Regions from separate parts of the Nonomuraea sp. NPDC049028 genome, predicted to be linked through region 1. Evidence: riboswitches for the same ligand, from Rfam matches in the RefSeq annotation. Region 1 holds a riboswitch; each other region holds the start of a gene.
The links. Region 1 has a riboswitch for cobalamin ahead of cobN (cobaltochelatase subunit CobN). Riboswitches for the same ligand answer to the same signal wherever they lie in the genome.
Positions count from the first base shown of each region.

Region 1 (9,513 bases):
CTGGACGGCACGGCGAGCGTGGTCGTGGACTGCGAGAGCGGCCCGGTGCGGCTGGGCCTGGCGGTCCGGCTGGCGGCACGGCTGCGGGCGCGCCTCGTCCCGCTCGACGCGCTCTCCGACCTGAGTTCGGTCGTACGCGATCACCGGAAGGCGGTCTGATCATGCCGCAAGGGAAGCCCGCCACCGTCCCCGACGACGGTCTCACGACCCGGCAGCGCCGGACGCGGCCGCTGCTGATCGTGCACACCGGGCCGGGCAAGGGGAAGTCGACGGCCGCGTTCGGGATGGCGTTGCGCGCCTGGAACCAGGGGTGGCCGATCGGGGTGTTCCAGTTCGTGAAGTCGGCCAAGTGGCGCATCGGTGAGGAACGGGCGCTCAAGGTGCTCGGCGACACGGCCGAGGGGGGCTCGGTGACCTGGCACAAGATGGGCGAGGGCTGGTCGTGGATCCAGCGTCCCGGCACCGAGGAGGATCACGCGGCCGACGCCCGTGAGGGCTGGGCGCAGATCAAACGCGACCTGGCGGCCGAGACGTACCGGTTCTACGTGCTGGACGAGTTCACCTACCCGCTGAAGTGGGGGTGGCTCGATCTGGACGACGTGCTGGAGACGCTCGCCGGGCGGCCGGGCAGCCAGCACCTGGTGATCACCGGCAGGGACGCGCCCGAGCGGCTGGTCGAACTCGCCGATCTGGTGACGGAGATGGGCAAGGTACGTCATCCCATGGACGCCGGGCAGAAGGGTCAGAAAGGCATCGAGTGGTAGTGCCGCGGCTGGTGATCGCCGCGCCTGCCTCGGGCAGCGGCAAGACGACCGTGGCCACCGGGCTGATGGCGGCGCTGCGGGCGCGCGGGCTGGCGGTCTCGCCGCACAAGGTGGGCCCCGACTACATCGATCCGGGCTATCACGCGCTGGCCGCCGGGCGTCCCGGGCGCAACCTGGATCCGTGGCTGGTGGGCGAGGAGCTGGTGGCGCCGCTGTTCCTGCACGGTGCGGCCGGGTGCGACGTGGCGGTGGTCGAGGGCGTGATGGGGCTGTTCGACGGCAAGGGCGACGGCGACTTCGCCTCCACCGCGCACGTCGCCCGGCTGCTGGACGCGCCGGTGGTGCTGGTCGTGGACGCGGCCCGGCAGAGCCGGTCGGTGGCGGCCGTGGTGCACGGGTTCGCCACGTTCGACCCGCGCGTACGGGTGGGCGGGGTGGTGCTCAACCGGGTGGCCTCGGATCGGCACGAGGAGCTGTGCCGGGCCGCGCTGAACGCGGCGGGCGTGCCGGTGCTCGGCGCGATCCGCCGCGACGACGCCGTCTCCACGCCCTCCCGCCATCTGGGTCTGGTGCCCGCCGCCGAACGTGAAGCCGAGGCCGTACAGGCCGTGGAACGGCTCGGCGCCCTGGTGGCGCGCTCCTGCGACCTGGACGGGCTGATGCGGCTGGCGACGACGGCGCCCCCGCTGACCGCCACGGCATGGGACCCCGCGACGGCGTCTGCCCTCACTGGCCCGGTATGGGACCCGACGAAGGAGAGCGCCGGCGTCGAGGAGAGAGCGCGCGTCGGAGAGGGTGTCGTCGTGGCGGTGGCGGGCGGGGCGGCCTTCACGTTCGGGTACGCCGAGCACGTCGAGCTGCTGCGCGCGGCCGGTGCGGACGTGGCGACCTTCGACCCGTTGCGCGACGAGAAGCTGCCGGACGGCACCGCCGCGGTGGTGCTCGGCGGCGGCTTCCCCGAGGTGTACGCCGCCGAGCTGGCCGCCAACGAGCCGCTGCGTGAGCAGGTGGCCTCCTTCGGCGGCTCGATCGCCGCCGAGTGCGCGGGGCTGCTCTACCTGTGCGAGGAGCTGGACGGGCGGCGTATGTGCGGGCGGGTGCCGGGCCGGGCGCGGATGACCGGCAGGCTCACGCTCGGCTACCGGGACGCCGTGGCCCTGAAGGATTCACCCCTGACGCGGGCGGGCGAGCGCTTCCACGGGCACGAGTTCCACCGGACCACGGTCGAGCACGGGGGCGAGCCGCTGTTCCGGAACCGGGGTGGCGGCACGGACGGACACGGCGACCCGCTGGTCACCGCGTCCTACCTGCACCTTCACTGGGCCGGATCGCCGGCCCTCGCTCACCGGCTCGTGTCGTCCTCCAGGTCCCCTTCGGTCTTGAGATAGACCTCCTGCAGACCGCGCAGGATCTCCGGGTCCGGGTGCTCCCACATGCGACGTTCGGCGGCCTCCAGGAGCCGTTCGGCGATCCCGTGCAGCGCCCACGGGTTGGACCGGGCCATGAACTCCTGGTTCTCCCGGTCCAGCACGTACGTCTCGGCGAGCTTGTCGTACATCCAGTCCGCCACCACGCCCGTCGTGGCGTCGTAGCCGAACAGGTAGTCCATGGTCGCGGCCAGCTCGAAGGCGCCCTTGTAGCCGTGCCGCCGCATCGCCGCCAGCCAGCGCGGGTTGACCACCCTGGCGCGGAAGATCCGTGAGGTCTCCTCCGACAGGGTGCGGGTGCGCACAGCGTCGGGGCGGGTGCTGTCGCCCACGTACGCGGCCGGGGCCCGGCCGGTGAGCGCGCGGACGGTGGCGATCATGCCGCCGTGGTACTGGAAGTAGTCGTCGGAGTCGGCGATGTCGTGCTCGCGCGTGTCGACGTTCTTGGCGGCCACGGCGATCCTGCGGTAGGCGTCCTCCATCTGCGGGCGCGCGGCCACGCCGTCGAGGTCGCGGCCGTAGGCGTAGCCGCCCCACACCGCGTACACCTCGGCCAGGTCGGCGTCGTCGCGCCAGTTGCGGCTGTCGATCAGCGGCAGCAGCCCGGCCCCGTAGGCGCCCGGCGCGGAGCCGAAGATCCGCATCGTGGCGTGGCGTTCCTCGCCGCCGGTCGCGGTCACGTGGGCGCGTACGTAGTTGTGCTCGGGCGGCTCCTCCAGCCCGGCGGCCAGCCGTACGGCGTCGTCCAGCATGGCCACCACGTGCGGGAACGCGTCGCGGAAGAAGCCGCTGATGCGGACGGTCACGTCGACGCGCGGCCGGCCCAGCTCGGCGAGCGGGATCGGCTCCAGGTCCGTGACCCGGCGCGACGCCTCGTCCCATACGGGGCGGATGCCGAGCAGGGCCAGCACCTCGGCCACGTCGTCGCCGGCCGTACGCATGGCGCTGGTGCCCCAGACGGACAGTCCCACCGAGCGGGGCCAGTCGCCGGTGTCGGCGCGGTAGCGCTCCAGCAGAGATTCGGCCATCGCCTGGCCGGTCTCCCAGGCCAGGCGGCTGGGCACCGCCCGGGGATCGACGGAGTAGAAGTTACGGCCGGTCGGCAGCACGTTGATCAGGCCGCGCAGCGGCGATCCGCTCGGCCCGGCGGGCACGTAGCCGCCGTCGAGGGCGTGCAGGACGTGGTCGAGCTCGTCGGTCGTCCGGGCCAGGCGCGGGACCACCTCCGTGGCGGCGAACGCGAGCACCCGCGTGACGAGCTCGCGCCGATCGGCGGGCAGCGTGCGAGCGACCTCCTCGGCCGCCTCCGGTGCCCAGCCTCGCTCCTCCATCGCCTCGACCAGGGCACGAGCGGTCGCCTCGGCCCGGTCCGCCTCGGCCAGCCCCGCCGTGCCGTCCTCGGCCAGGCCGAGCGCCTCACGTAAGCCGGGCAGGGTCTCGCGGCCCGACCACATCTGCCTGGCGCGCAGCATGGCCAGCACCAGGTCCACCCTGACCTGCCCGGCCGGCGCCTGGCCGAGCACGTGCAGGCCGTCGCGGATCTGCGCGTCCTTCACCTCGCAGAGCCAGCCGTCCACGTGCAGGATGAAGTCGTCGAACTCGGTGTCGTGCGGCCGATCGGCCAGCCCGAGGTCGTGGTCGAGCCGGGCGGCCTGGATCAGTGTCCAGATCTGGGCGCGGATCGCCGGGAGCTTGGCCGGGTCCATGGCGGCGATGGTGGCGTGCTCGTCCAGGAGCTGTTCCAGCCGGGCGATGTCGCCGTATGTCTCCGCCCGCGCCATCGGCGGCACCATGTGGTCCACCAGCACCGCGTGCGCCCGCCGCTTGGCCTGGGTGCCCTCGCCCGGATCGTTGACCAGGAACGGGTAGATCAGCGGCAGGTCGCCGATGGCCGCGTCGGTGCCGCACGAGGCGGACATGCCGGCCGACTTGCCCGGCAGCCATTCCAGGTTGCCGTGCTTGCCCACGTGCACCATCGCGTGCGCGCCGAACTCGGCCGACAGCCAGCGGTAGGCGGCCAGGTAGTGGTGGCTGGGCGGCAGGTCGGGGTCGTGGTAGATGGCGATCGGGTTGTCGCCGAAGCCGCGTGGCGGCTGGACCATGACCACCACGTTCCCGGCGCGCAGCGCCGCCAGGACGATGTCGCCGTCATGGACGAAGAGCTCGCCGGGCGGGGGTCCCCAGTGCCGCTCGATCCCGGTGCGCAGGCCGGCGGGGAGTGTGCGGTACCAGCGTTCGTAGGAGGCGGCGGAGATGCGTACCGGGTTGCCCGCCAGGTGCTCCTCGGTCAGCCAGTCCTGGTCCTGGCCGCCCGCGGCGATGAGCGCGTGGATGAGCGCGTCGCCGTCCTGCTCGGCCACGCCGGGGAAGCCCTCGCCCAGGTCGTAGCCCGCTTCGGCGAGCCGGGCCAGCAGCCGTACGGTGCTGGCGGGGGTGTCCAGCCCGACGGCGTTGCCCACGCGCGAGTGCTTGGTCGGGTACGCCGACAGCATCACCACCAGCCGCCGCCCGCCGGGCGGGGTGTGGCGCAGCAGCCCGTGGCGTACGGCGATGCCCGCCACCCGCGCGGCCCGCTCCGGGTCGGCGACATAGACGGTCAGCCCGTCCGGATCGATCTCCTTGAAGGAGAACGGCACCGTGATGATCCGCCCGTCGAACTCGGGGATGGCCACCTGCGAGGCGGCGTCCAGCGGCGACAGGCCGTCGTCGTTGTCCTCCCACGCCTGCCTGGACGTGGTCAGGCACAGACCTTGCAGGATCGGCACGTCGAGCGCGGCCAGCGCGCCCACGTCCCACGCCTCGTCGTCCCCGCCCGCGCCCGCCGTCGCGGGACGCGAGCCGCCCGCCGCCAGCACGGTCACCACCAGCGCGTCGGCGGCCCGCAGGGTCTCCAGCAGCTCGGGTTCGGCGGTGCGCAACGAGGAGCAGAACACCGGCAGCGCCTGCCCGCCCGCCTCCTCGACGGCGGCGCAGAGCGTCTCGACGAAGGCCGTGTTGCCCGCCATGTGGTGCGCCCGGTAGTAGAGCACCCCGATCACGGGCCCCTCGTGTGACCGTGCCTCGCGCTCCAGCCGCCCCCAGGACGGCGTGGGCGCCGGCGGCGCGAACCCGCGCCCGGTCAGCAGGACGGTGTCGGACAGGAAGGCGTGCAGCTCGGTCAGGTTGGCGGGCCCGCCGTGCGCCAGGTACGCGTGCGCGTCGGCGCAGACGCCGCCGCTCACCGTGGACAGCTCCATCAGCTCGGCGTCCGGCGCCTGCTCGCCGCCCAGCACCACGACCGGACGGGGCCCGGCCAGCAGCGCGTCGAGCCCCTCCTGCCAGGCGCGGCGACCGCCGAGCAGCCGTACGACGACCAGGTCGGCCCCCTCCAGCAGGCCGGGCAGATCGTCGGGGTCGAGCCGGGCGGGGTTGCCCAGACGGTAGGCGGCGCCACAGGCACGCGCGCTCAGCAGGTCGGTGTCGGAGGTGGAGAGCAGCAGGACGGTATGGCTGTCGCCAGGCACGGCACGATCCTCCCTCGGGGTCCTCGCCCCGGTCGTGGGTGTCGCGACGGCAGGAGTCTCCTGGCTCCCGGATCAGCGCTCACCCCGGCCTTCCCACCCGTTGCCGGGCAGTGGCCTGCGGTGGGGTTCGCTCCCCGGTCACAGTGGCGGGACCGCGCCGGATTCGCACCGGCTTCCTCCCTTTGCCATCGCCTACCCAGGAGCCTACGGCAGGAGCAACCTCCACCAGAAGTGGCGTTACCATCCTCATCGTGTCCATAGCCGACTTTTCCGGACGGGTCCGGCCCGACGCCTGTCCGGGAGCGCTCCAGGTGCACGAGGCCGCCGACGGCCCGCTGGCCCGGGTCCGCCTGCCCGGCGGCGCGGTCTCCGGCGTCCAGCTCCGCGAGCTGGCGGCCTGCGCGGCGGAGCTGGGCTCCGGGGTGGTCGAGCTCACGTCGCGGGCGAACGTACAGGTGCGGGGCCTGCGCGCGCCGGCCGTCTTCGCCGAACGGATCGCCGGCGTCGGGCTGCTGCCCTCGGCCGCGCACGAACGGGTACGCAACATCGTCGCATCGCCGCTCGGCGGCCGCGGTCCTGCGGGTTTGGTGGACACGCAACCCCTGGTCGAGGCCCTGGACCTGGCGCTGTGCGCGCGGACCCGGCTGGCCGGGCTGCCAGGGCGCTTCCTGTTCGCGCTGGACGACGGCACAGGTGACACGCGGCCGCTGGCCGCCGATGTCACTCTCGTGCCTGCGGCAGTGAATGATGACGCCTGGGCGGCACTGCCCGACGGCGCGGTGGCGGGCGGTGACGCCTGGGTGTCACTGCTGCTGGCGGGCGTGGACACCGGGCTTGTCGTGCCTCGTGACGCGGCGGTCGGGCAGATGATCGCCGCCGCCGAGGCGTTCCTCGACGAACGGGAGCGCGGGCTTTCCGATCGTGACCGGGGCGCGTGGCGGATCGCGGAGTTAGCGGACGGTCCCGCCCGAATCGCCGCCCACCTCGGCGTTGCGGGCGAGCGTGCGACGACCGCTCTGGACGCATCCTCTCCCCGCTCGGCCCATCGTCCCGGACCTGTCGATCAGCGGGACGGCCGCGTGGCGCTGGAGGCCGTGGTGCCGCTCGGGCGGCTGTCCGCCGCTCAGGTACGCGCTGTCGCCGACACCGCCGACGACGGCGGGGCGGTTCCCGTACGGCTGACGCCGTGGCGGACGGTCGTCCTGCTGGACCTGTCCCCCGCCGCGGCCGAGACGGCGGTGCGGCAGCTGTCCGCGGCAGGGCTGGTGACCGATCCGGCGTCGCCCTGGGTCGGGGTGAGCGCCTGCACCGGACGTCCCGGCTGCGCCAAGTCGCTGGCGGACGTGCAGGAGGACGTACGGCGGTGGGTGGCGACCCTGGACGCGCCCGCTGCGACGCCGGTGCATTGGGCGGGTTGCGAGCGGCGCTGCGGGCTGCCCCGCGGCCGGGTGGTCCAAATGGTGGCCACCGCCGACGGCTACGAGGAACGACCGCTTTGATGGCGGTCAGCTTCGACCGATACGAGGAAAGGCAGCAGTGACCGACTACCTGCGCGACGGCGCCGAGATCTACCGGCGCTCATTCGCGACCATCCGTGCCGAGGCCGACCTCACCGGGATGCCCCCGGATGTGGCCCAGGTGGCGGTGCGGATGATCCACGCGTGTGGCATGACCGACCTCGTCGCCGACCTGGACTGGTCGCCTTCGGTGGTCGTCCGGGCCCGCGAGGCGCTGCGGCGCGGCGCGCCCGTGCTGTGCGACGCGCAGATGGTCGCCTCCGGCGTCACCAGGCGCAGGCTGCCCGCCGGCAACGACGTGGTGTGCACTCTGGGCGAGCCAGGCGTGCCGGAGCTGGCCGAACGCCTCGGCACCACACGCAGCGCCGCCGCCCTGGAGCTGTGGCGCGACCGGCTGGACGGCGCCGTGGTGGCGATCGGCAACGCCCCGACCGCCCTGTTCCGGCTGCTCGAACTGGTCGCCGACGGGGCCGGCAGGCCGGCGGCGGTGCTCGGCGTGCCGGTCGGCTTCATCGGCGCGGCCGAGTCCAAGCGGGCCCTGGCGGACAGCGACCTGGAATACCTGGTGGTGCACGGGCGCCGCGGCGGCAGTGCGATGACGGCGGCGGCGGTCAACGCCATCGCGAACGAGACGGAGTGACGGCGATGACGGGACGGCTGTACGGGGTCGGACTGGGCCCGGGAGACCCTGAGCTGGTCACGGTCAAGACGGCCCGGCTGATCGGCGAGGCGGACGTGATCGCGTACCACGCCGCCAGGCACGGCCGCAGCATCGCCCGCTCGATCGCGCTGCCGTACCTGCGGGAGGGGCAGATCGAGGAGTTGCTGCTGTACCCGCTGACCACGGAGACCACCGACCACCCCGGCGGCTACCAGGGCGCGCTGGACGACTTCTACGCCGACTGCGCCGAACGGCTGGCCGCGCACCTGGACGCGGGCCGGATAGTGGTCGTGCTGAGCGAGGGCGACCCGCTGTTCTACGGCTCCTACATGCACATGCACAAGCGGCTGGCCCACCGCTATCCGACCGAGGTGGTGCCGGGCGTGACCTCGGTCAGCGCCGCCTCCGCCGTGCTGGGGCGGCCGCTGGTGGAGCGGGACGAGGTGCTGACCGTACTGCCCGGCACGCTGCCCGCCGAGGTGCTGGCCGAGCGGCTGCGCGGCACCGACTCGGCGGCGGTGCTGAAGCTGGGCAGGACGTTCGAGAACGTCCGCGACGCCCTGGCCGAGGCCGGGCGGCTGGACGACGCCTGGTACGTCGAGCGCGCCACCATGGGCGCCGAACGCGTCGCGCCGCTCAAGGACGTGGACGCCGACGGCGTTCCGTACTTCTCGCTGGCCCTGCTCGCCAGCCCGGCCGAGCGCACCTTCGTCCCCGAGCCCTCATCGACCGAGGGGCGCGGCGAGGTGACCGTCATCGGTCTCGGCCCGGCCGGGCGGCCGTGGCTCACGCCGGAGGCACAGGAGGCCCTCGCCGCGGCCACCGACCTGGTCGGCTACGGCCCGTACGTGGACCGGGTGGCGCCCAACCCGCGCCAGCGCCGCCACCGAACCGACAACCGGGTCGAGGCCGAACGCGCCAGGCACGCGCTGGAGCTGGCCGCGGCGGGCGCGCGGGTGGCCGTGGTGTCCTCCGGCGATCCCGGGGTGTTCGCCATGGCCAGCGCGGTGCTGGAGGAGGCGGCGGCCGGGTTCCCCGACGTGCCGGTACGGATCGTGCCCGGCCTGACGGCCGCGCAGGCGGTGGCCAGCAGGGCGGGGGCGCCGCTCGGCCACGACTACTGCGTACTGTCGCTGTCGGACCTGCTCAAACCGTGGGAGGTGGTGGCCGACCGGCTGACCGCGGCCGCCAAGGCCGACCTGGTGCTGGCGCTGTACAACCCGGCCTCGCGCAGCCGTACGTGGCAGCTCGCCGCCGCGCGTGACCTGCTGCTGGAGCATCGCGACGCGGCCACTCCGGTGGTGATCGGCCGCGACGTCGGCGGCGCACAGGAGAGCGTCACCGTCACCACGCTCGGCGAGCTCGACCCGGCCCAGGTGGACATGCGCTGCCTGCTGATCGTCGGCTCCTCCACGACCCGGGTCACCGCTCGCGGCGTCGTCTACACCCCCCGCCGCTACCCCTGAGCCCAGAGCGCCGCCGCGTTCACGGTCTCCACCAGGCGGACACCCGTCGGCAGCGGCGGCCGGTCCACCATGATCACCGGTAGCCCCAGCTCGCGGGCCGCGACGAGCTTGGCGGCCGTGAGCCGGCCGCCGCTGTCCTTGGTGACCAGCACGTCCAGACGGTGCTCGCGGATGA
Region 1 is NZ_JBICTR010000013.1:373,805-383,317, reverse strand. Features, by position in the region: gene ACGFJ2_RS45145 (VWA domain-containing protein) at 1-159, shown strand, start outside; gene cobO (cob(I)yrinic acid a,c-diamide adenosyltransferase) at 162-764, shown strand; gene ACGFJ2_RS45135 (cobyrinate a,c-diamide synthase) at 773-2,152, shown strand; gene cobN (cobaltochelatase subunit CobN) at 2,107-5,694, opposite strand; cobalamin riboswitch at 5,729-5,917, opposite strand; gene cobG (precorrin-3B synthase) at 5,946-7,193, shown strand; gene ACGFJ2_RS45120 (precorrin-8X methylmutase) at 7,231-7,851, shown strand; gene cobJ (precorrin-3B C(17)-methyltransferase) at 7,857-9,338, shown strand; gene ACGFJ2_RS45110 (cobalt-precorrin-6A reductase) at 9,329-9,513, opposite strand, start outside.

Region 2 (9,513 bases), on a different contig from region 1:
ACGCCGCCCATGTCCGGCAGGTCCGGTAGTTCGGGCAATCCGGGCATGGCGACGGTGGACGCGGTGAGACCGACGACGACCCACAGCAACAAGAGGACCTCCACACGGCGGAACAGAAAGCGACGGTGAAAACACCGAGCGTAACCATGTCGCCGAAAGAGATGGGTCAGGCGGGGCGGATGACGCGGACGAGGTCTGCGAGGTCGGCGGCGAATTCCGCGTCCAGGTCGGCCGGCGCGTCGAGGTAGGGCATCAGTCGCTGATGGGCAGGGAAGTCGCCTCGGGCCCGGCGCGACCGGACGTCGTGACTGGCCGCCGAGAAGCGCCCGTTCGCCTCGGACGTCGCGAAGCCGAGCACGAACGTGCTGACCATGCGCTCGATCCGCGGCACCTCTGCGTCGGGCACCCCCGCGTCGATCAGTGCCTGGTAGATCCAGTCCACCACCCGCACCGCGTCGGGCGTGACCGAGGGCCGGGCGAACAGCAGCGGGAAGACGCTGGGATGCTCCCGGGCCAGCCTCCTGGTGGCCCACGCAAACGCGCTCAGCCGCTGGTCCCACGACTCGCCGGGCGGGCCTGTCGGGAGGGACGTCAGCAGTCGCCCGACGAGTCCGTCCAGCAGCTCATCCTTGTTGCGGAAATATCCGTACAGGGCCATGGGCGTCAGGCCGATGCGTTCGGCGACCGCTCGCATGGTCAGGGCGTCGAGTCCGCGTTCGTCGGCGATGGCGAGGGCGGCGTCCAGGATCTCCGGTTGCCGCTCGGTCTTGAGTTTCCGCACCGCCTCAGTCTACGGTGTAGAGCAGTCTACAAGGTAGACCGGGGAGGAGCGGGAGACATGCTCAAGGCGACGGGACTGGTCAAGAGCTTCAATGGGGTGGCCGCGCTGGACGGCTTCTGCCTGGAGGTGGCGCCGGGAGAGATCGCGGGGCTGGTCGGGCACAACGGCGCCGGCAAGACGACCTTCTTCGAGATCGCCTCGGGCCTCATCACTCCCGAGTCGGGAAATGTGGTGATCGACGGCCAAATGGGTGTCGCGCCACAGCAGCTCGCGCTCTACCCGAGTGTCACCGTCCGCGAGACTCTGCGTTTCTTCGGCGGCCTCGCGGGGCTGCGCCGCCAGGCGCTCAAGCAGGCCATCGACCGGATCGCCGAGGAGATGCTGCTGACGAACGAGCTGGACCGGCGGGTGAGCGTCCTGTCCGGCGGTCAGCAGCGCCGTACCCAGGCCGCCACCGCGCTGGTCGCCGACCCCGCCGTTCTGCTGCTCGACGAGCCGACTGTGGGCGCCGACCCCGAGACGCGGGCCGCCCTTCTCGCGGCCGTCCGCAGCCGGGCCGAGAACGGCGCCACGGTCGTGTACGCCACCCACTACCTGCCCGAACTGACCGAGTTGGCCGCCACGATCGCGGTCGCGAAGGGCGGCAGGGTGATCGCCAGAGGCACCGGCGAGGAGCTGCTCAAGGGCCTGCCGGGTGAGGTGCGGGTGGTTCTCGACGACGACGAGGAGCTGGCCGTCACCACGGCCGACCCGACGGCCACGCTCGCCGAGCTGCTGCGCGGCCTCGACCGGCCGGTACGCGGCATCGACATCCGCCAGCCGTCGCTCGACGACCTCTACAAGGAGTTGTCCCATGTCGCGTGACTCGCTCCATCGCATCGCGGTGCTGGTCGGGCACAACGTGCTGCTGCGCAGGCGCGACCCCGCTCACCTGGTCAGCTACCTGGTGATGCCGATGGTGCTCATGCTGGTCTTCAAGTCCATGATCGGCCAGCCCGCGCAGGTGGTGACCGGGCTGCTGGTGATGTTCTCGGTGCTGTCGATGGCCGACGTGGCGACCGCCGTGCTGACCGAGCGCGTCTGGCACACCTGGGATCGGATCAGGGCGACTCGGGCGCGCATGCCTGAGCTGATCATCGGCAAGACCCTGCCGGTCTTCGCCATCCTGGCCGTCCAGCAGGTCGTCCTGCTGGTCTATGGGGTCCTCGCGGTGGGCATGCGGCCCACAGGGCCGCTCTGGCCGCTCGGGCTGGCCGTCGCCGCGTGGTGCTTCGCTCTCCTCGGCGTGGGTACGGCGCTCGCCGCGGTGGTGCGCAGCCATGGCGAGCTCAGCACGCTCTGCAACATCGGCGCCCTGTCGGTCAGCGCGCTGGGCGGGGCGCTGGTGCCGTACGCGCTCATGCCGTCATGGGCGCAGGCCATCGCGCCCGCCTCCCCGGGCTACTGGGCGACGACCATGCTGCAGGCCGCCGTGCGCGGCGACGTGGCCGCCACGGTGGGCCCCGCGGCCGTCCTCATCGCCCTCGGCGCGGCGGCCGGAGCCTTCGCCTGCCGTCGTCTCAGTAAGGGATGGGGTCGGTCGGCCGTGCTTTAGCTAATATCCTGCCCGATTTCGGGCAGAATATTAGCGTGTCGCATCCCAGCTGCGTAGTGTCCTCGTCTGTGTCCCTGGCACGGCATCCCTACGAAGACCTCGTCGCCCACCTCGTCAGGACCAGTGGTCTCGGTCCCGGCGAGGCGGCGCGCGTGGTGGCCGACGTGCTGTCGTACTTCTCCGAGCCGGTCGAGGAGTTCGTACGGCGGCGTCACGGGGAGCTGAAGTCTCGCGGTCTGACCAACGACGAGATCTTCCCCAGGGTCGCCGCGGAACTGCGCGGGCGCCGGGTGGCGCCGCCGGAGCTGTCGCTCCGGCAACTGCGCAGGATCGTGTACGGATAAAAGCGGACAAAAGATAGAAAAAGCCCCAAAAGCAGAGGAGAGCGTCGTATGTGCGGAATCGTGGCCTATGTCGGGTCGAAGGATGCGGCGCCCATCCTGCTGGAGGGGCTGCAAAGGCTGGAGTACCGAGGCTATGACTCGGCCGGTGTCGTCGTGTCCAACAAGGGGCTCAAGGTACGCAAGGTCAAAGGCCGGGTCGCCGACCTGGCGAAGGTCGTACCCCCCAGGTTCAAGGGCGCCCTCGGCATCGGTCACACGCGGTGGGCCACGCACGGCGTGCCCAGCGACGTCAACGCGCACCCGCACCTGTCGTCCGACGAGCGGATCGCGGTCGTGCACAACGGCATCATCGAGAACGCCGACGAACTGCGCGCCAAGCTGACCGCCGACGGGGCGGAGTTCGTCTCCGAGACCGACACCGAGGTGCTCGCGCACCTGATCGCCCGTACGGTCGAGGAGACCGACACGCTGGAGGAGGCCGTACGCAAGGCGCTCAAGAGCATCGTCGGCACGTACGGCATCGCGGTCGTCGACAGTGAGCGGCCCGGCGAGGTGGTCGTGGCCCGCAACGGCAGCCCGATCGTGCTCGGCATCGGCGAGAAGGAGATGTTCGCCGCCTCCGACGTGGCCGCCCTGGTCCGCTACACCCGCCAGGTCGTGCACCTGGAGGACGGCGAGCTGGCCGTGCTCAAGGCCGACGGGTTCCACACCTTCGCCAGCGACGCGCGCGAGACCGCCAAGGAGCCGCTGACCGTCGACTGGGACGCCGGGCACTACGACACCGGTGGCTACGAGCACTACCTGCTCAAGGAGATCTCCGAGCAGCCCGACACGGTCTCGCGCACCATGAGCGGCCGCCTCGACGAGCGCTTCCACATCGCGCACCTGGGCGGCCTGAACATGGACGCCCGCGAGACCCGCTCCTTCCGCCGGGTGAAGATCATCGGCTGCGGCTCGGCCTACTACTCCGGCCAGATCGGCGCGCAGCTGATCGAGGAGCTGGCCCGCATCCCGGCCGACGCCGAGCCGGCCAGTGAGTTCCGCTACCGCAACCCGGTCGTCGACCCCGACACGCTCTACGTCGCGATCAGCCAGTCGGGCGAGACCTACGACACGCTCGCGGCCGTACAGGAGCTCAAGCGCAAGGGCGGCCGGGTCATCGGCATCGTCAACGCGGTCGGCAGCGCCATCGCCCGCGAGGTCGACGGCGGTATCTACCTGCACGCCGGGCCCGAGGTCTCGGTCGCCTCGACCAAGGCGTTCACCTCGACGTCGCTGGCGTTCGCGCTGCTCGCGCTGCACTTCGGCCGGGTGCACGACCTCTCGCCCGCCGATGGCCGCCGCGTCTGCGAGGGCCTGCGCAGGCTGCCCGGCCAGATCGAGGAGATCCTGGCGCAGGGTGACAAGATCGCCGAGCTGGCGAAGAAGTACGCGAACTATCCGAGCATGATGTTCGTCGGCCGGGTCCGCGGTTACCCCGTGGCCCGCGAAGGCGCGCAGAAGCTCAAGGAGATCTCGTACGTCCACGCCGAGGCCTATCCGGCCAGCGAGCTCAAGCACGGGCCGCTCGCCCTCATCGGCCCCGAGATGCCGACGGTGGCGATCGTCCCCGACGACGAACTGCTCGACAAGAACCTCACCACCCTCGGCGAGATCCGCGCCCGCGGCGGCAAGGTGCTCATGGTGGGCCACCGCGAACCCGACGCCAAGCTGGCCGACGACGTCATCGTGGTGCCGAAGAACGAGATCGAGCTGGACCCGATCCTGCTCACGATCCCGCTGCAGCTGCTGGCGTACCACGCCGCCGTGGCGCTCGAACGCGATGTGGATAAGCCGCGCAATTTGGCTAAGAGCGTCACAGTCGAGTAACTGCTACGACACGGCGGCCACAATAGGCACATAGCCCGTGATAAGCGGACCGGCAGGACTTAAGATCGAAACTGTGCCCGAGTTTCATGGTCAACCGCCAAATCTCGCACGAATGTACGATTACATGCTCGGCGGCACAGACAACTACGCCGTCGACCGCGAGGCGATCGACCGGCTTGCGGAGCTGCTCCCGCAAGCCGTCCTGCTGGCGCGTGCCAACCGGGCCTTCCTCCAGCGCGCGGTCCGCCACCTGGCGGACGCGGGCGTCCGCCAGTTCCTCGATCTGGGCAGCGGGCTGCCGACCCAGGGCAACGTGCACGAGGTGGCGCCGGAGGCGAAAGTCGTCTACGTCGATCGCGACCCGGTCGTCGCCACCCACGCCAGGGCGCTGCTGGAGGAGGCGGGCCGGGCCGTCTTCGTCCAGGCCGATCTGCTCGACCCCGACGAGGTGCTGGCGCAGGCGTCCCGCTTCCTGGACCTGAACGAGCCGGTGGGCGTGCTGCTGGTCTCGATCCTGCACTTCATCCCGGACGCCCGTGACCCGGGCAAGATGGTGACCAGGCTGCGCGAGGCGGTGGCGCCCGGCAGCTACCTGGTGCTCACCCACGCGACCTCGCGGGGACGGTTCGAGGAGGGCGCCACGCCGCTCCACCGGCCCACCTCGGCCGGGGCGGGTACCGACCGGACTCCGAGGGAGATTCGGGCGTTCTTCGGGGACTTCGAGCTGGTCGAGCCGGGCCTGGTGCACGCCCCCGACTGGCGTCCCGACCGGCCCAGGCTGGTCAGCGAGCCCTCGCTGCCGTCGTACCTGCTCGTCGGTGTGGGCGAGAAAACATCATAGTTCTTCCCGACTTTTCGTGATCCCTGATAATGACAACCCTGATGTGTAACAGTGCGTTAAGTGTCAGTGACCTGGGGTAGTTATGGGGTGCGAGGGGAGGACGCCATGCGCCGACGGGGGTTCTTCGCGCTCGGCCTGGCGGTGGCGGCCTGCGCGACAGGATGTGGCACGGAGGGGAGCCTCGGCGGACGCGCCGTCAACGCGGCCGGCCTCTCGGGCCGGTTCGCGATCGTCCCCGGCGCCGGACGCTGGGCCCGCGTCGCCAAGACGCTCGTCAAAACCGCCCGCGACGCCGGTTTCCCCGTCTCCGGCACGCCGCCCGTCACCCGGATCACCGTCACCGGGCTGCCCGCGCTGGCCGCGACCGAGCTCAACAACGGGCTCTCGTTGCTCGACACCGCCACGCCGCTGGCCCGGCTCACCGGCCAGATCGAGGTGGTGGTGGTGCCCGCACACTCCAAGTTCGCCACCTTCGACCAGTTCGGCGCGCAACTGGTCGCCCACCCCGACCGCACGCCCCTGACGGGCGGCCCGCAGGGCGAGCCCGACCACCTGCTGTTCGGGCTGATCGCCAAGGGCCTCGGCGCCGACACCCGGCAGGTCGACTACACCGGTTTTCCCGGCAGCGAGGAGGCCTCGGCCGCGCTCCTCGGCGGCAAGGCCGCGGCGGCGACCGGCACGCTCGCGGACTGGCGCCGCGCCATCGGCAAGGGCCTGGTCAGGGTGCTCGCCGTCTCCAGCGCGCGCCGGGTGGACGGCATCGAGGCGCCGAGCCTGCTGGAGTGCGGGGTGCGGGTGGACTTCGCCGACTGGTGCGCGGCCGTGGGGCCCGAAGGCATGACCGATGACGGCAAGGCCGTCGCCATCCGGCTCTGCGACGAGGTCACGGGGTCCGACTCGTGGCGGGCGGCCTGCCGGGCGGAGGGATGGACCTCGATCCCGCTCAGCGGCGACGACTTCGAACAGTGGCTGGCCTCGGAGATCGGCAGGACCAGGGCCGTGCTCCGCGATCTGGGCATGCTCGACACCGCTGACACAACATGCTGGGGTAGTTGCGCCAAGGGCCACTAGATGTAGGATTCTGCTCGTCGCTGGTTCGCCCCTCGGGGCGGAGCAAAAGGGAACCCGGTGCGATTCCGGGGCTGCCCCGCAGCGGTGAGCGGGAACGACCGCCGTCACGAGCACTGGAGATCTCCGGGAAGCGACGGCCAGTAGGAATGATCGACCATGCCCGCGAGCCCGAAGACCTGCCGGCGACGTTGGGGGAGCCAGCCGGCTCCGCCCATCGAAGTGTCCATGGCCTCGAGGGAGGGCCGGGGGCGTCGGCGGCCGTGGAGTCCAGGGCCGCCGTGCTCTCACGCGCCCTCACGGGGATGAGCTCGCGAGGAGAGAGCACGTGACGCAGATCATTGAGGCCGATCACCAGCCGGCCACGGCCGATCACCAGCCGGCCACCGTCGATCGGCAGCCGACCACCGTCGACCGGCGGCTGGCGATCGAGGAGGCCGCCGCACGAGTGATCACCGATCCGGCCAACTCCCGGATCGCCGCCCGGCTCCTGGCCGAGGAGATCGCCGACGAGGCGGCCGGGCACGGCGTGCGGACCTTCTCCGAGTCCATCGCCGCCAGCCACGCCGCCGGGCTGATCCAGGACTCGCTCGCCGCCTTCGTCGGCGCGCACGCCGCCGAGCTCGACGCGCTCGTCTCCGGCGAGGCGGACGACCGCTTCGAGTACTTCGGGTTGCGTACGGTCTACGACCGCTACCTGCTGCGGCACCCGGAGTCGCGGACCGTGCTCGAACGGCCGCAGCACTTCCTGCTCCGCGTGGCCTGCGGGCTGTCGGAGACGGTCGCCGAGGCCGCCGAGCTGTACGGCCTCATGTCCACGCTGTCGTACCTGCCGAGCTCGCCGACGCTGTTCAACTCCGGTTCGCGCCGGCCGCAGCTGTCGTCGTGCTTCCTGCTCGACTCGCCGCGCGACGAGCTGGAGTCGATCTACGACCGCTACGGGCAGGTGGCCAGGCTGTCGAAGTACGCCGGGGGCATCGGCATCGCGTGGACCCGGGTGCGCTCGCGCGGATCCCTCATCAAGGGCACCAACGGGCACTCCAACGGCATCGTGCCCTGGCTGCGTACGCTCGACTCCTCCGTCGCCGCCGTCAACCAGGGCGGGCGCCGCAAGGGCGCGGCCTGTGTCTACCTGGAGACCTGGCACGCCGACGTCGAGGAGTTCCTGGAGCTGCGCGACAACACGGGCGAGGACGCCCGGCGTACGCACAACCTCAACCTGGCCAACTGGGTGCCGGACGAGTTCATGCGGCGGGTGGAGGCCGACGAGGTCTGGTCGCTGTTCGACCCCAAGGAGGTCCCCGACCTCACCGACCTGTACGGCGAGGCGTTCACCCGCGCCTACCGCGCCTACGAGGCCGACGGTCGCTACACCCGGCAGCTGCCCGCCCGGACCCTCTACGGCCGGATGATGCGCACCCTCGCCCAGACCGGCAACGGCTGGATGACGTTCAAGGACGCCGCCAACCGCACCTCCAACCAGACGGCCCGGCCCGAGAACGTCATCCACCTGTCCAACCTGTGCACCGAGATCCTCGAGGTCACCAGCGACGGCGAGACGGCGGTGTGCAACCTCGGCTCGATCAACCTCGCCGCCCACCTGACCGGCGAGGGCGTCGACTGGGCCCGGCTGCGCGCGACCGTCCGTACGGCGGTGCGTTTCCTGGACCGGACCATCGACCTGGGCTTCTACCCGACCGCCGAGGCCGAGGCGGCCAACAAGCGCTGGCGGCCGATCGGGCTCGGCGTGATGGGCCTGGCCGACGTCTTCTTCACGCTCCGGCTGCCGTTCGACTCGCCCGAGGCGCTGGGGCTGTCGACCCGCGTCGCCGAGGAGATCGCCCTGGCCGCCTACGACACCTCCGCCGATCTGGCCGTCGAGCGCGGCCGGCATCCGTCGTACGAGGAGACCAGGGCGGCGGGCGGCGTCTTGCACCCCGACCACTACGGCGCCGCCGCGTCGCCGCGCTGGGACGAGGTGCGCGCGAAGATCGCCGCGACCGGGCTGCGTAACTCGCTGATGGTCGCCATCGCCCCGACCGCGACCATCGCCTCCATCGCCGGCTGCTACGAGTGCATCGAGCCGCAGGTGTCCAACGTGTTCAAGCGCGAGACGCTGTCGGGGGAGTTCCTCCAGGTCAACCGCTACCTGGTGGCCGACCTCCAGGCTAGCGGGCTGTGGACGCAGCGGATGCGCGACGACCTCAAGCGGGCGGACGGCTCGGTCCAGGACATCGCGGGCATCCCCGATGACCTCAAGACCTTGTACCGGACGGCCTGGGAGCTGCCGCAGAAGGCGCTCATCGACCTGGCCGCGGCCCGTCAGCCGTACATCGACCAGTCGCAGTCGCTCAACCTGTTCATGGCCAGCCCGACGATCGGCAAGCTGTCGTCGATGTACGCCTATGCCTGGAAGCAGGGCCTGAAGACCACCTACTACCTGCGCTCACGCCCGGCCACCCGGATCGCCCAGACGACGATCGCGCAGACGACGATCGCGCTCGACGCCGTCGCCTGCTCCTTGGAGAACCCGGAAACCTGCGAAGCCTGCCAGTAGTAGACCCCCTCGAACGGAGACCCCCAATGCTGCTCGACCCCGGCATGGACCTGACCCTGCGCCCCATGCGTTACCCGGACTTCTACGAGCGCTATCGCGCCGCGATCCGCAACACCTGGACCGTCGAGGAGGTGGAGCTGCACTCCGACCTCGCCGACCTGGCCAGGATGACGCCGCAGGAGCGCCACCTGATCAACCGGCTGGTCGCCTTCTTCGCCACCGGCGACTCCATCGTGGCCAACAACCTCGTGCTCAACCTTTATCAGCACGTCAACGCCCCCGAAGCGCGCCTGTACCTCAGCAGGCAGCTGTTCGAGGAGGCCGTACACGTGCAGTTCTACCTGACGCTGCTCGACACGTACCTGCCTGACCTGGAGGAACGGGTCAAGGCGTTCGCCGCCGTCGAGCACATTCCGTCCATCAGGGACAAGGCGGAGTTCTGCTTCCGGTGGATCGACT
Region 2 is NZ_JBICTR010000001.1:838,670-848,182, forward strand. Features, by position in the region: gene ACGFJ2_RS03780 (N-acetylmuramoyl-L-alanine amidase) at 1-92, opposite strand, end outside; gene ACGFJ2_RS03785 (TetR/AcrR family transcriptional regulator) at 167-781, opposite strand; gene ACGFJ2_RS03790 (ATP-binding cassette domain-containing protein) at 839-1,645, shown strand; gene ACGFJ2_RS03795 (ABC transporter permease) at 1,635-2,375, shown strand; gene ACGFJ2_RS03800 (hypothetical protein) at 2,444-2,719, shown strand; gene glmS (glutamine--fructose-6-phosphate transaminase (isomerizing)) at 2,768-4,588, shown strand; gene ACGFJ2_RS03810 (SAM-dependent methyltransferase) at 4,662-5,429, shown strand; gene ACGFJ2_RS03815 (tripartite tricarboxylate transporter substrate-binding protein) at 5,535-6,500, shown strand; cobalamin riboswitch at 6,505-6,699, shown strand; gene ACGFJ2_RS03820 (ribonucleoside-diphosphate reductase subunit alpha) at 6,826-9,054, shown strand; gene ACGFJ2_RS03825 (ribonucleotide-diphosphate reductase subunit beta) at 9,081-9,513, shown strand, end outside.
Region 2: another riboswitch for cobalamin. It lies ahead of ACGFJ2_RS03820 (ribonucleoside-diphosphate reductase subunit alpha); the one in region 1 lies ahead of cobN (cobaltochelatase subunit CobN).

Region 3 (9,513 bases), on a different contig from region 1:
CTGCCGGAAGCGGTACGCCGACCCGAGGTGGCGGTCCCGCCCGAGGCGGTGCTCTTTGGTGTGGCGGTGCTCCTGGACGTGGTGGTGCTCTTGGATGCGGCGGAGCTCCGGGAGGCGGTGGTGCTCTTCGGTGTGGCGGTGGTCCTGGAGGTGGCGGTGCTCTTCGGCGTGGTGGCGCTCCTGGAGGTGGTGGTCCTGGACGTGGTGGTCCTCTTCGGTGCGGCTGAGCTCCTGGACGTGGTGGCGCTCTTCTGTTCGGTGTCGCTCTTCGGTGTGGCGGTCGCGGCGGTCGCGGTGCGGCTGCGCGCGGCGGAGGTCGTGGCACGGCCGCGGGTCGTGGCGGACGTGGTGCGGCTGCGGGTTCCGGAGGTCGTGGCGCGACGACGGGCGGTGGAGGTCGTGGCGCGGGCGGTGGCGGGCGGGGACGCCTGCGTACCGCGGGCGGGTGTCCCGCTCTCCCCTTGCTGTCCGCGCCGCGCGATCAGCGCACCGGCGCCGATGGCGGCGGCCACCGGCCAGTCGAGCACGCCGAACGCAGCGAGCGCGCCAAGCGCGCCGTAGTACGCGAGGCGCTCGGGCGGCGGAAGGAACGTCCGCGCCACGTCCACGGCGTGACCGAGCTCCCGCCGGGAAAGGCGCGGCAGCCCAAGACGTGGCAACCCCAGATGCGGCATCTCGACGTGCGGCATCCGCAGATCCGGGGGATGGACCTGGACGCTCATCATCGGCAGATCAATCGTTAGTTCTTTGGACGAACGCGCTCGAGACTGGGCAACGGCCATGATTCCTCCCCCATATCGCGGACGTCGAACGCCTCCCCCGCGCGCGACGAACAAGAGTTCCCTGCCCACTTTTATGGCCGTGTATCCGTTTTATGCTTCCCCTTCCGTATTTGAGGGCTCTAGTTGACCGAAGGGGCCAAGGGCACTTACCAAGCGCTTGCTCAGGTGCAAGACTGTGGGGCATGGAGATCCCCGTGCGCGCCGCGTCGGACGACGAGGCGGGCTTCTTTCATGAGCACGGATGGGTGCGGCTGCCCGCCCTCGTGCCCCCCGACGCCGTGGCCGAGCTGAGGCAGCGGGCGACCGGCTATCTGGCGGCCCGCGCGAAGGAGCGGCGGACACTGGTGGACCAGGCGTTCGGGCAGTCGCGCGACATCGCCGAGAGCGACGAGGCGTTCCGGACGCTGGCCCTGAGCCCGGCCATGGGCGTGAACGCGACCCGGCTGCTGCACGGTGTGGAGGCCGTGCGCGTGCAGGTCACGAACCTGCTTGTCAAGGAGCCCGGAGAGCACGCGGCGACCGAGTTCCACCAGGACTTCCCGTGGATGCCGATGGACCGCTCGGCGATGCTGACGGTCTGGCTGGCGCTGGTGGACGTACCGGCGGACATGGGGTCGCTGCGCTTCTTCAGCGGTTCGCACCGGTACGGACTGCTCGGGCGGAGCTTCACCCGGACGGGGGACGATCAGCTCAGCCAGCACCCGTGGCTCAAGCAACTGGAGCTGTCGCCGCCCCTTGACCTCGCGGCGGGCGACGCGACCGTGCATCACGCGCTGACCGTGCACGGAGCGCCCGCCAACCACCGTGACCAGCCGCGCCTGTCGTTCACCGTCACGTACTTCGACGCGAACGCTCTCTACACCGGCACGCCGTACCAGCAGACGGACGGGCTCGACCTAGAGGTGAACCGGCCGTTCGACCATCCGAGGTTCCCGTGCGTGTAAGCGCCCCAGTCGTACAGATGAGACCAGACGTACAGATGAGAGACGACGCCTATGCCTGAGACGGTGAGAGGGCCGGTGGGCGAGCTCGGCGCCACGCTCATGCATGAGCACGTGTTCGGGCTCAGTCCGGAGATTCTCTGGAACTGGCCGGACATCCCGGAAGGGTGGGACTTCGAGCGGCGGGCGAGGGAGGCGGCGGCCAAACTGGACGACCTCCGGGCCGAGGGCATCGACACGATCGTGGACCTGACCGTCATCGGGCTCGGCAGGTATATCCCCGCCGTCCAGCGGGTGGCCGAGCTGACCAGCGTGAACATCGTCGCCGCCACCGGCCTCTACACCTACGACGCCCTCCCCCCGTACTTCGGCAACCGGGGTCCCGGCTCGCTGTTCGGCGGGCCTGATCGGCTCGCGGAGTTCTTCGTACGGGACATCGTTCAGGGCATCGGCCGGACCGGGGTCAAGGCGGGCATGCTCAAATGCGCCACTGACCATCTCGGCATGACCAAGGGGACCGAACGGGTGTTCCGGGCGGTCGCCGAGGCGCACCTGGAGACGGGCGTGCCCATCACCACCCACTCGCACAGTGCCTCCAGGGGCGGCCTGGAGCAGCAGCGGCTGCTCGGCGAGCTCGGCGTCGACCTCACCAGGGTCGTCATCGGTCACGCGGGCGACTCGACCGACGTCGCCTACCTGGAGGAACTGGCCGCGAACGGCTCCTACCTCGGCATGGACCGCTTCGGCATCGAGACGCTCTCGCCGTTCGAGGACCGGGTGTCGATCGTGGCGACGATGTGCGCGCGCGGCCACGCCGACCAAATGGTGCTAAGTCACGACTCGTACTGCTTCAACGATCGCTTTGACGCCGAGGTCGTACGGCAGCGCCACCCGAACTACCACCTCCTGCACATCTCCCGCGACGTCCTGCCCGAGCTGCGCAAGAGAGGCGTCACCGAGGACCAGATCCACCAGATGCTCGTCGACAATCCCCGGAGGATCTTCGCATGATCGAGGGCACGACCGACGGGACGCTCAAGGACGCGACCGATGGCACGACCGGCGGGACGGCCGGCGGCACGAGCTACGGCGCGACCCACGGCACGATCGGGGACGCGATCGAGGACTTCGACGTCGGCTCGGATTGGCACGTCGCCTCGCCGTACGAGTTCCTCGGCAGGCTGCGCCGGGAGCGGCCGGTGTTCCGCAGCGAGCACCTCGGCGCCTATGTGCTGACCCGGCACGCCGACGTGCGCGCGGCGTACGGCGATCCGAGGCGGTTCTCCTCGGAGGGCTCGCTGACCATCTCCCGCAGCCTCACCCGTGAGACGCGCGACAGGCTGGGCGAGCACGGGTCGTTCCTGTCCAGCTTCGTGGCGAACGTCGATCCGCCCGACCACACCAGACTGCGGCGTTCGGTGTCGAAGGCGTTCACGCCACGGGCGGTCTCGGCCATGGAGCAGCACTTCCGGCGGCTCAACGAGGACCTGCTCGACCGCGTGGCGTCCAGGGGCGAGGCCGACTTCGTGTCCGAGATCGGGCACGAGCCGTCGATCAAGCTGACCGCCCGGTTCATCGGGGTGCCCGAGTCGGACGAGGGGTTCGTACAGGCGCATGTGAAGGACTGGTTCCAGCTCTTCCTGTCGCCGCAGCCGCCCGACCGCCAGCTCGAACTGGCCGACAGTTTCCTGACCTATCTGGATTACGTGGATCGGCTGGTCGCGGCCCGCGCCAAGGAGCCGCGCGACGACTTCACCTCGCTCATGACCTCGCTGATCGGCTCGGAGCTCAGTCACCGCGAGGTGGTGGAGCTGATCTCCACGATCCTGCTCGGCGGCAACGACACCGTGCCGAACCAGCTCGCCAACAGCGTCCTGCGGCTACTGCGCGAGGACGCCTGGCCGGTCGCGCCGCCGCTGATCCAGAACGCGGTGGAGGAGTGCATGCGCATCGACGGCGCCTCCCTCGGGTCGTTCCGGTACGCCACCACGGATATTTCGCTACACGACGTGATAATTCCGGAAAAGTCGTTGGTGCTCCTCTCCACCGACTCCGCCGCCCACGACGAGACCGTCTTCCCCGACCCGGACCGGTTCGTCATCGACCGGCCCAACGCCGACGCCCACATGGTGTTCGGCTACGGCATCCACTTCTGCGTGGGCGCCGCGCTCGGCCGGCTGCAGCTTCGGACGGCGCTCGAGGTGCTCGGCCGCCGCCTACCCTCGCTGAGGCTCGCCGACGAGCCCATCGTCTACCGCAAGTCCCTCGTGGGCCGGGGGCTGACGGCTCTGCGGGTGACGTGGTGAGTGCCGCGCCGGGTCGGTTCGACGGGCGGGTGGCCCTCGTGACGGGCGCGGGGTCGGGCATCGGCGCGGCGTGCGCGTCGCGCCTGGCCGCCGAGGGTGCCTGCGTGGGCGTCCTGGACGTGCACGCGGCGGGGGCCAAGTCGGTTGCCACCGCCATCCGCGCCAGGGGCGGCACGGCCACGGCGCTCGTCTGTGACGTGTCGGACGAGAAGCAGGTGGCCGAGGCGATCGGTGACCTGCTCGCCTCGTTCGGCCGCCTGGACGTCGTCCACTCCAACGCGGCCGCGCTCGACCCCGGCACCTACGGCCGCGACCGCGACCTCGAGGACCTCGACGTCGCCGTATGGGACCGCACGATGGCGGTGAACCTGCGCGGCTGCCTGCTCATGGTCAAGCACGCGGCCCCCGTGATGGCCGACGGCGGCGCGTTCGTCGTCACCTCGTCGGTCTCGGGTCTGCTGGGCGACGTCGCGCACGTCGCGTACGGCACCTCGAAGGCGGCGCTGACCGGTTTCGTGCGCTATGTGGCCACCAAGTACGGCTCGCGCGGCATCCGCTGCAACGCCATCGCGCCCGCACTGGTCCTGACCGACGCGGCCGCGCAGGCCCTCGGGCGGGAGCGGCTGGCCGACAAGGCGGCCGAACGGCTGCTGCCCTGGGCCTGCACCCCGGACGACGTGGCCGACCTCGTCGCCTTCCTCGCCTCGGCTGAGTCCCGGTGCATCACGGGACAGACCATCGTCATCGACTCCGGCACGGTGGCCCACCGCCCTGAACACGCCCTGCGCCAATGGCGCGACGCGGCGGGGTGACCACCGGAATTCCCCGGAGCGGTCCGTCACACGACTGTCTCGATCCCTGTGACGGTTTGTCGTGGCAGGAGTCCCTCGGAGCGGACACCCCTGCGGGGGAGCGGAAGACCGGATACCCGGAGAACATTCCTAGGAACCGCATTAGGGTTGTGGCGGATCAAGGGGGATGAATGGAGCCGGTGTCGGTCGGGTTGGTCGGGGCGGGGCCGTGGGCGGAGCGCGCGCATGCGCCCATGCTGGTCAACAGCCCGCATCTCCGGTTCGCCGGCGTGTGGGCTCGGCGTCCGGAGGCTGCCGCTCGGCTGGGGGCGCCGGTGTTCGAGCGGGTCGAGGAGTTGTTCGAGGCGTGCGAGGCCGTGGCGTTCTGCGTGCCGCCGGGCGTACAGGCCGAATTGGGGGTGCGCGCGGCGAAGGCCGGGAAGGCGTTGTTGCTGGAGAAGCCGCTCGCCGACTCGCTGGAGAACGCGCGGCGGCTCGCCGATGCCGTGCGTGAGGCCGGTGTGGCCTCCCAGATGGTGCTCAGCATGCGTTATATGAAGCAGGTCAGGGAGTTCCTGGCGCGCTGCGCGGAAATCGAGGCGTTCGGCGGTCACGCCGCGAACATCTCCGATGTCCTGCTGGGCGGCCACCTCTTCGGCACCCCGTGGCGGCTCGAGCGCGGGGCGCTCCTGGACGTCGGGCCGCACGTGGTCGACCTGCTCGACGCCGCGCTCGGCCGGGTGACCGGCGTGCGCGCGCACGGCAACCCGCTCGGCTGGACCGGACTGCTGCTCGATCACGAGGGCGGCGCGGCCAGCGAGGCGTCGCTGTGCATGGCCGCCGCCGGTGACCTGCCGCCGGCCAGTGTCGCGGTGTACGGCAGGACGGGCAGTGCGACGCTGCTGCCCAGTGATGACGACGATCCGTTCGAGACCATCGCCGAGGAGTTCGCGCGGACCGTACGCCAGGGCGGCGGCCACCCGCTGGACGCGGCCCACGGGCTCAGGTTGCAAGAGATCATCGCCGAGGCGGAAGCCCAATTGGGCACCCCTTGACTTAACGCGCATCTGGCGCATTGATAGCGTCTGTCCGACGCGCAGAGTTGCAGCGAAGTCCGGTGCGAGTCCGGCGCTGTCCCGCAACTGTCATAGCCAGGTCGCCTGCCTCCGCGCTGACGTCATCAACCCTCGTGGAAAAGGGTGATCCGTCGCTCTCAAGCGGGTCTCTCGGTTCCGACAGTGTGAAAGGACTTCTCGTGAGGCCCGTACGCACGGCCTTCGCGGGCGCGCTGCTGGGAACGCTCGTTCTGGCCGGATGTGGTCAGACCAGCACTACCACCACCCCGTCCCCCGCGAGCCCCACCGGCTCCACCGGTACGACCGGCACGACCAGCTCCGCCGCCTTCCCCGTGACGGTCGAGGCGGGCAACGGCAAGGTCAGCATCGCCAAAAAGCCGGAGCGGATCGTCTCGCTCTCCGCCAGCCATACCGAGACGCTCTTCGCCATCGGCGCGGGCCCCCAGGTCATCGCGGTGGACGACCAGTCCAACTACCCGGCCGGTGTCCCCAAGACCGACCTGTCCGGCTTCAAGCCGAACGTCGAGGCCATCGTCGCCCAGAAGCCCGACCTGGTGATCGTCTCCAACGACATCGACGGCATCGTCGCCAAGCTGGGCAAGGTGAACGTGCCGGTCCTCCTGGAGCCCGCCGCCACCAAGCTCGACGAGGCGTACGACGAGATCACCGACCTCGGCGCCGCCACCGGCAACACCGAAAAGGCCGGACAAGTCGTGACTGGCATGAAGACGTCCCTCGACAAGCTCTCGGCGAACGCCCCCAAGGACAAGAAGCTCACCTACTACCACGAACTCGACCAGACCCCCTACGCGGCGACGTCCAGCACGTTCATCGGGCAGATCTACGCCATGTTCGGCCTCACCAACATCGCCGACAAGGCGCCGGACCCGGCGGGCGGCTACCCCAAGCTGTCGGCGGAGTTCGTCGCCCAGGCAGACCCGGACCTGATCTTCCTGGCGGACGTGAAGTGCTGCCAGCAGAGCAAGGACACGCTGGCCAAGCGCCCCGGCTGGAAGGGACTGTCGGCCGTCAAGGGTGACCAGGTGATCCAGCTCGACGACGACATCGCCTCGCGCTGGGGCCCGCGGGTCGTCGACCTGGCACAGACCATCAGCGACGCCGTCGGCAAGGCGGCCACCCGCCAGTGAGGTCCAGACCGATGTGGACGGCGGGCGCGCTGGCCGTGCTCGCCGTCTCCATGGTCGCCGGGCTGCTCGGCGGGGCCGCCGACATCTCGCCGTGGCAGGTGGTGCTCCAGGCGCTCGACTGGCTGCCGTACGTACACGTGGACTCGGGGCTGGCCCCCGTGGAGCAGGGGCTGCTGTTCGAGCTGCGGCTGCCCAGAGTGCTGGTGGCGGCCGTGGTCGGCGGGCTGCTGGCCATCGCGGGGGCCGGCTACCAGGGGGTGTTCCGCAACCCGCTGGCCGACCCCTACCTGCTGGGCGCCGCGGCCGGAGCCGGGCTGACCACCACCGTGGTCATCGTGCTCGTGCCGACCCCGGCCGTCGGCATCCCGGTGGCCGCCTTCGCGGGTGCGGTCGGCGGGGTGTTCCTCGCGTACGTGCTCGGCAACACCGCCGGGCGCTCGGGCGGCACCGCCACGCTGGTGCTCGCCGGGGTGGCCGTCACCTCGTTCCTGACCGCGATCCAGACGTTCATCCAGCAGTTCAAGGTCGAGCAGTTGCAGCGCATCTACTCCTGGATCCTGGGCGACGTGGGCGGCGGGTGGGACCAGTTCTGGCTGGTCCTGCCGTACGCCGCCGTCTCGGCCGTCCTGCTGCTCGCGCACGGGCGGATGCTGGACGTGCTCTCGGTGGGGGACGAGGAGGCCACCAGCCTCGGCGTCCGCGCCGGGCGGGTACGGCTGGCGGTACTGCTCGCCGCCTCCCTGGCCACCGCGGCGGCCGTGGCGGTGAGCGGGCTCATCGGGTTCGTCGGCATCGTCATCCCGCACGTGGTCAGACGGCTGGCGGGCGGCTCCTACCGGATCGTGCTGCCACTGTCGCTGATCGGCGGCGCCGCCTTCCTCGTGCTCGCCGACCTGGTCGCGCGCACCGTCATCGCCCCCGCCGAACTGCCCATCGGGGTGGTCACCATGTTCGTCGGCGCGCCGTTCTTCGTGGCGGTCCTGCGCATGACCCGGCAGACCGCCACATGACCGCCGACACGGCCCGGCCGGCCCGGATGATCGAGACGAGCGGCCTGTCCGTACGGCTCGGTGAGCGCGAGGTGCTCAGCGACGTCGACCTCTCCGTACGGCGCGGCGAATGGCTGGCGATCATCGGCCCGAACGGCGCCGGAAAGTCCACCCTGCTCAAGGCCGTCATGGGCGTCGTCGCCCACCGGGGCGACGTCACCGTCGGCGGCCGGGCCGCGAACACGCTCAGGCCCAGGGACCGGGCCAGGCTGGTCGCCTACGCCCCCCAGACGCCCTCGCTGCCACCCGACATCACTGTGTACGACTACGCCCTGCTCGGCCGCACCCCGTACATCCCCTACCTCGGCAGCGAGAGCCGCCACGACAAGGAGGTCACCAGGTCCGTGCTCGAACGCCTCGACCTCACCGAGTTCGCCGCGCGCCGGCTGGGGGAGCTGTCCGGTGGCGAACGGCAGCGGGTGGTCCTGGCCAGGGCACTGGCCCAGGAGGCGCCCGCGCTCCTGCTCGACGAGCCAACGACCGCGCTCGACCTCGGGCACCAGCAGCAGGTGTTGGAACTGGTCGACCGGCTCAGGCTCGCCGACGAGCTGACCGTGGTGACGACGCTGCACGACCTGACCCTCGCCGGCCAGTACGCCGACCGGCTCCTCCTGCTCGCCGGCGGCCGGGCCATCGCTGCAGGGCGGCCGGGACAGGTGCTCACGGAGGCGCTGGTCGGCACCCACTTCGACGCCCGGGTGGAGATCGCGCCGGGTCCCGGAGGCCGGCCCGTGGTGCACCTGGTCAGGGGTGTCTCGTGAAGGTGGCGTCGGCCTATCGGGTCGAGGATGTCGTCCTGAAGGGGATCTGGTGGCCTACCGGGTCGAGGGCGTTGTCCTGAAGGGGGTTTCGTGGAGCTGACGTATCGGGTCGAGGACGGAGCGCGGCTCGGGTCGCTGCTGTGGGAGTTCGGGCCGGGGTGGCGGATGATCTCGTCGGCGCTGCTGGGCGGGGGGATCGGGGAGCGTACGTGGGTGCTGAACGCGCAGGTCGTGGCGGGCTACTCGCGGATGGACCCGGTCGAGCACCTGCTCGATCTCGGGCCTGACGGCAGCGGGGTGGGGATGATGACCGCCGCCTCGGTGGAGCGTTACGCGCGGTCGGTGGACGGCGGCGCGGAGGTCGTGGCGACGGTCGGGTTACGCGTCCCCACCTGGGCGGCCGCCCCCGAGGGCGCCACCGACCCCGAACTGGCCCCGATGCTCGCCACCCCCGCGCCGCCCGTGGGGACGATCAACCTGATGGCCGTGGTGCCGGTCGCGATGACCGACGCCGCCCTGGTCAACGCCGTGATGACGATGACGGAGGCCAAGTCGCAGGCGCTGATCGAGGCGGGCTTCCCGTGCACCGGTACCGCCTCGGACGCCCTGTGCCTGGCCGTACGCGTTGAGGGGCAGCAGGAGCTCTTCGGCGGCCCGCG
Region 3 is NZ_JBICTR010000006.1:36,667-46,179, forward strand. Features, by position in the region: gene ACGFJ2_RS23525 (hypothetical protein) at 1-561, shown strand, start outside; gene ACGFJ2_RS23530 (phytanoyl-CoA dioxygenase family protein) at 965-1,726, shown strand; gene ACGFJ2_RS23535 (phosphotriesterase) at 1,778-2,734, shown strand; gene ACGFJ2_RS23540 (cytochrome P450) at 2,731-4,029, shown strand; gene ACGFJ2_RS23545 (SDR family NAD(P)-dependent oxidoreductase) at 4,026-4,841, shown strand; gene ACGFJ2_RS23550 (Gfo/Idh/MocA family oxidoreductase) at 5,012-5,875, shown strand; cobalamin riboswitch at 5,883-6,003, shown strand; gene ACGFJ2_RS23555 (ABC transporter substrate-binding protein) at 6,076-7,044, shown strand; gene ACGFJ2_RS23560 (iron ABC transporter permease) at 7,056-8,054, shown strand; gene ACGFJ2_RS23565 (ABC transporter ATP-binding protein) at 8,051-8,854, shown strand; gene ACGFJ2_RS23570 (adenosylcobinamide amidohydrolase) at 8,945-9,513, shown strand, end outside.
Region 3: another riboswitch for cobalamin. It lies ahead of ACGFJ2_RS23555 (ABC transporter substrate-binding protein); the one in region 1 lies ahead of cobN (cobaltochelatase subunit CobN).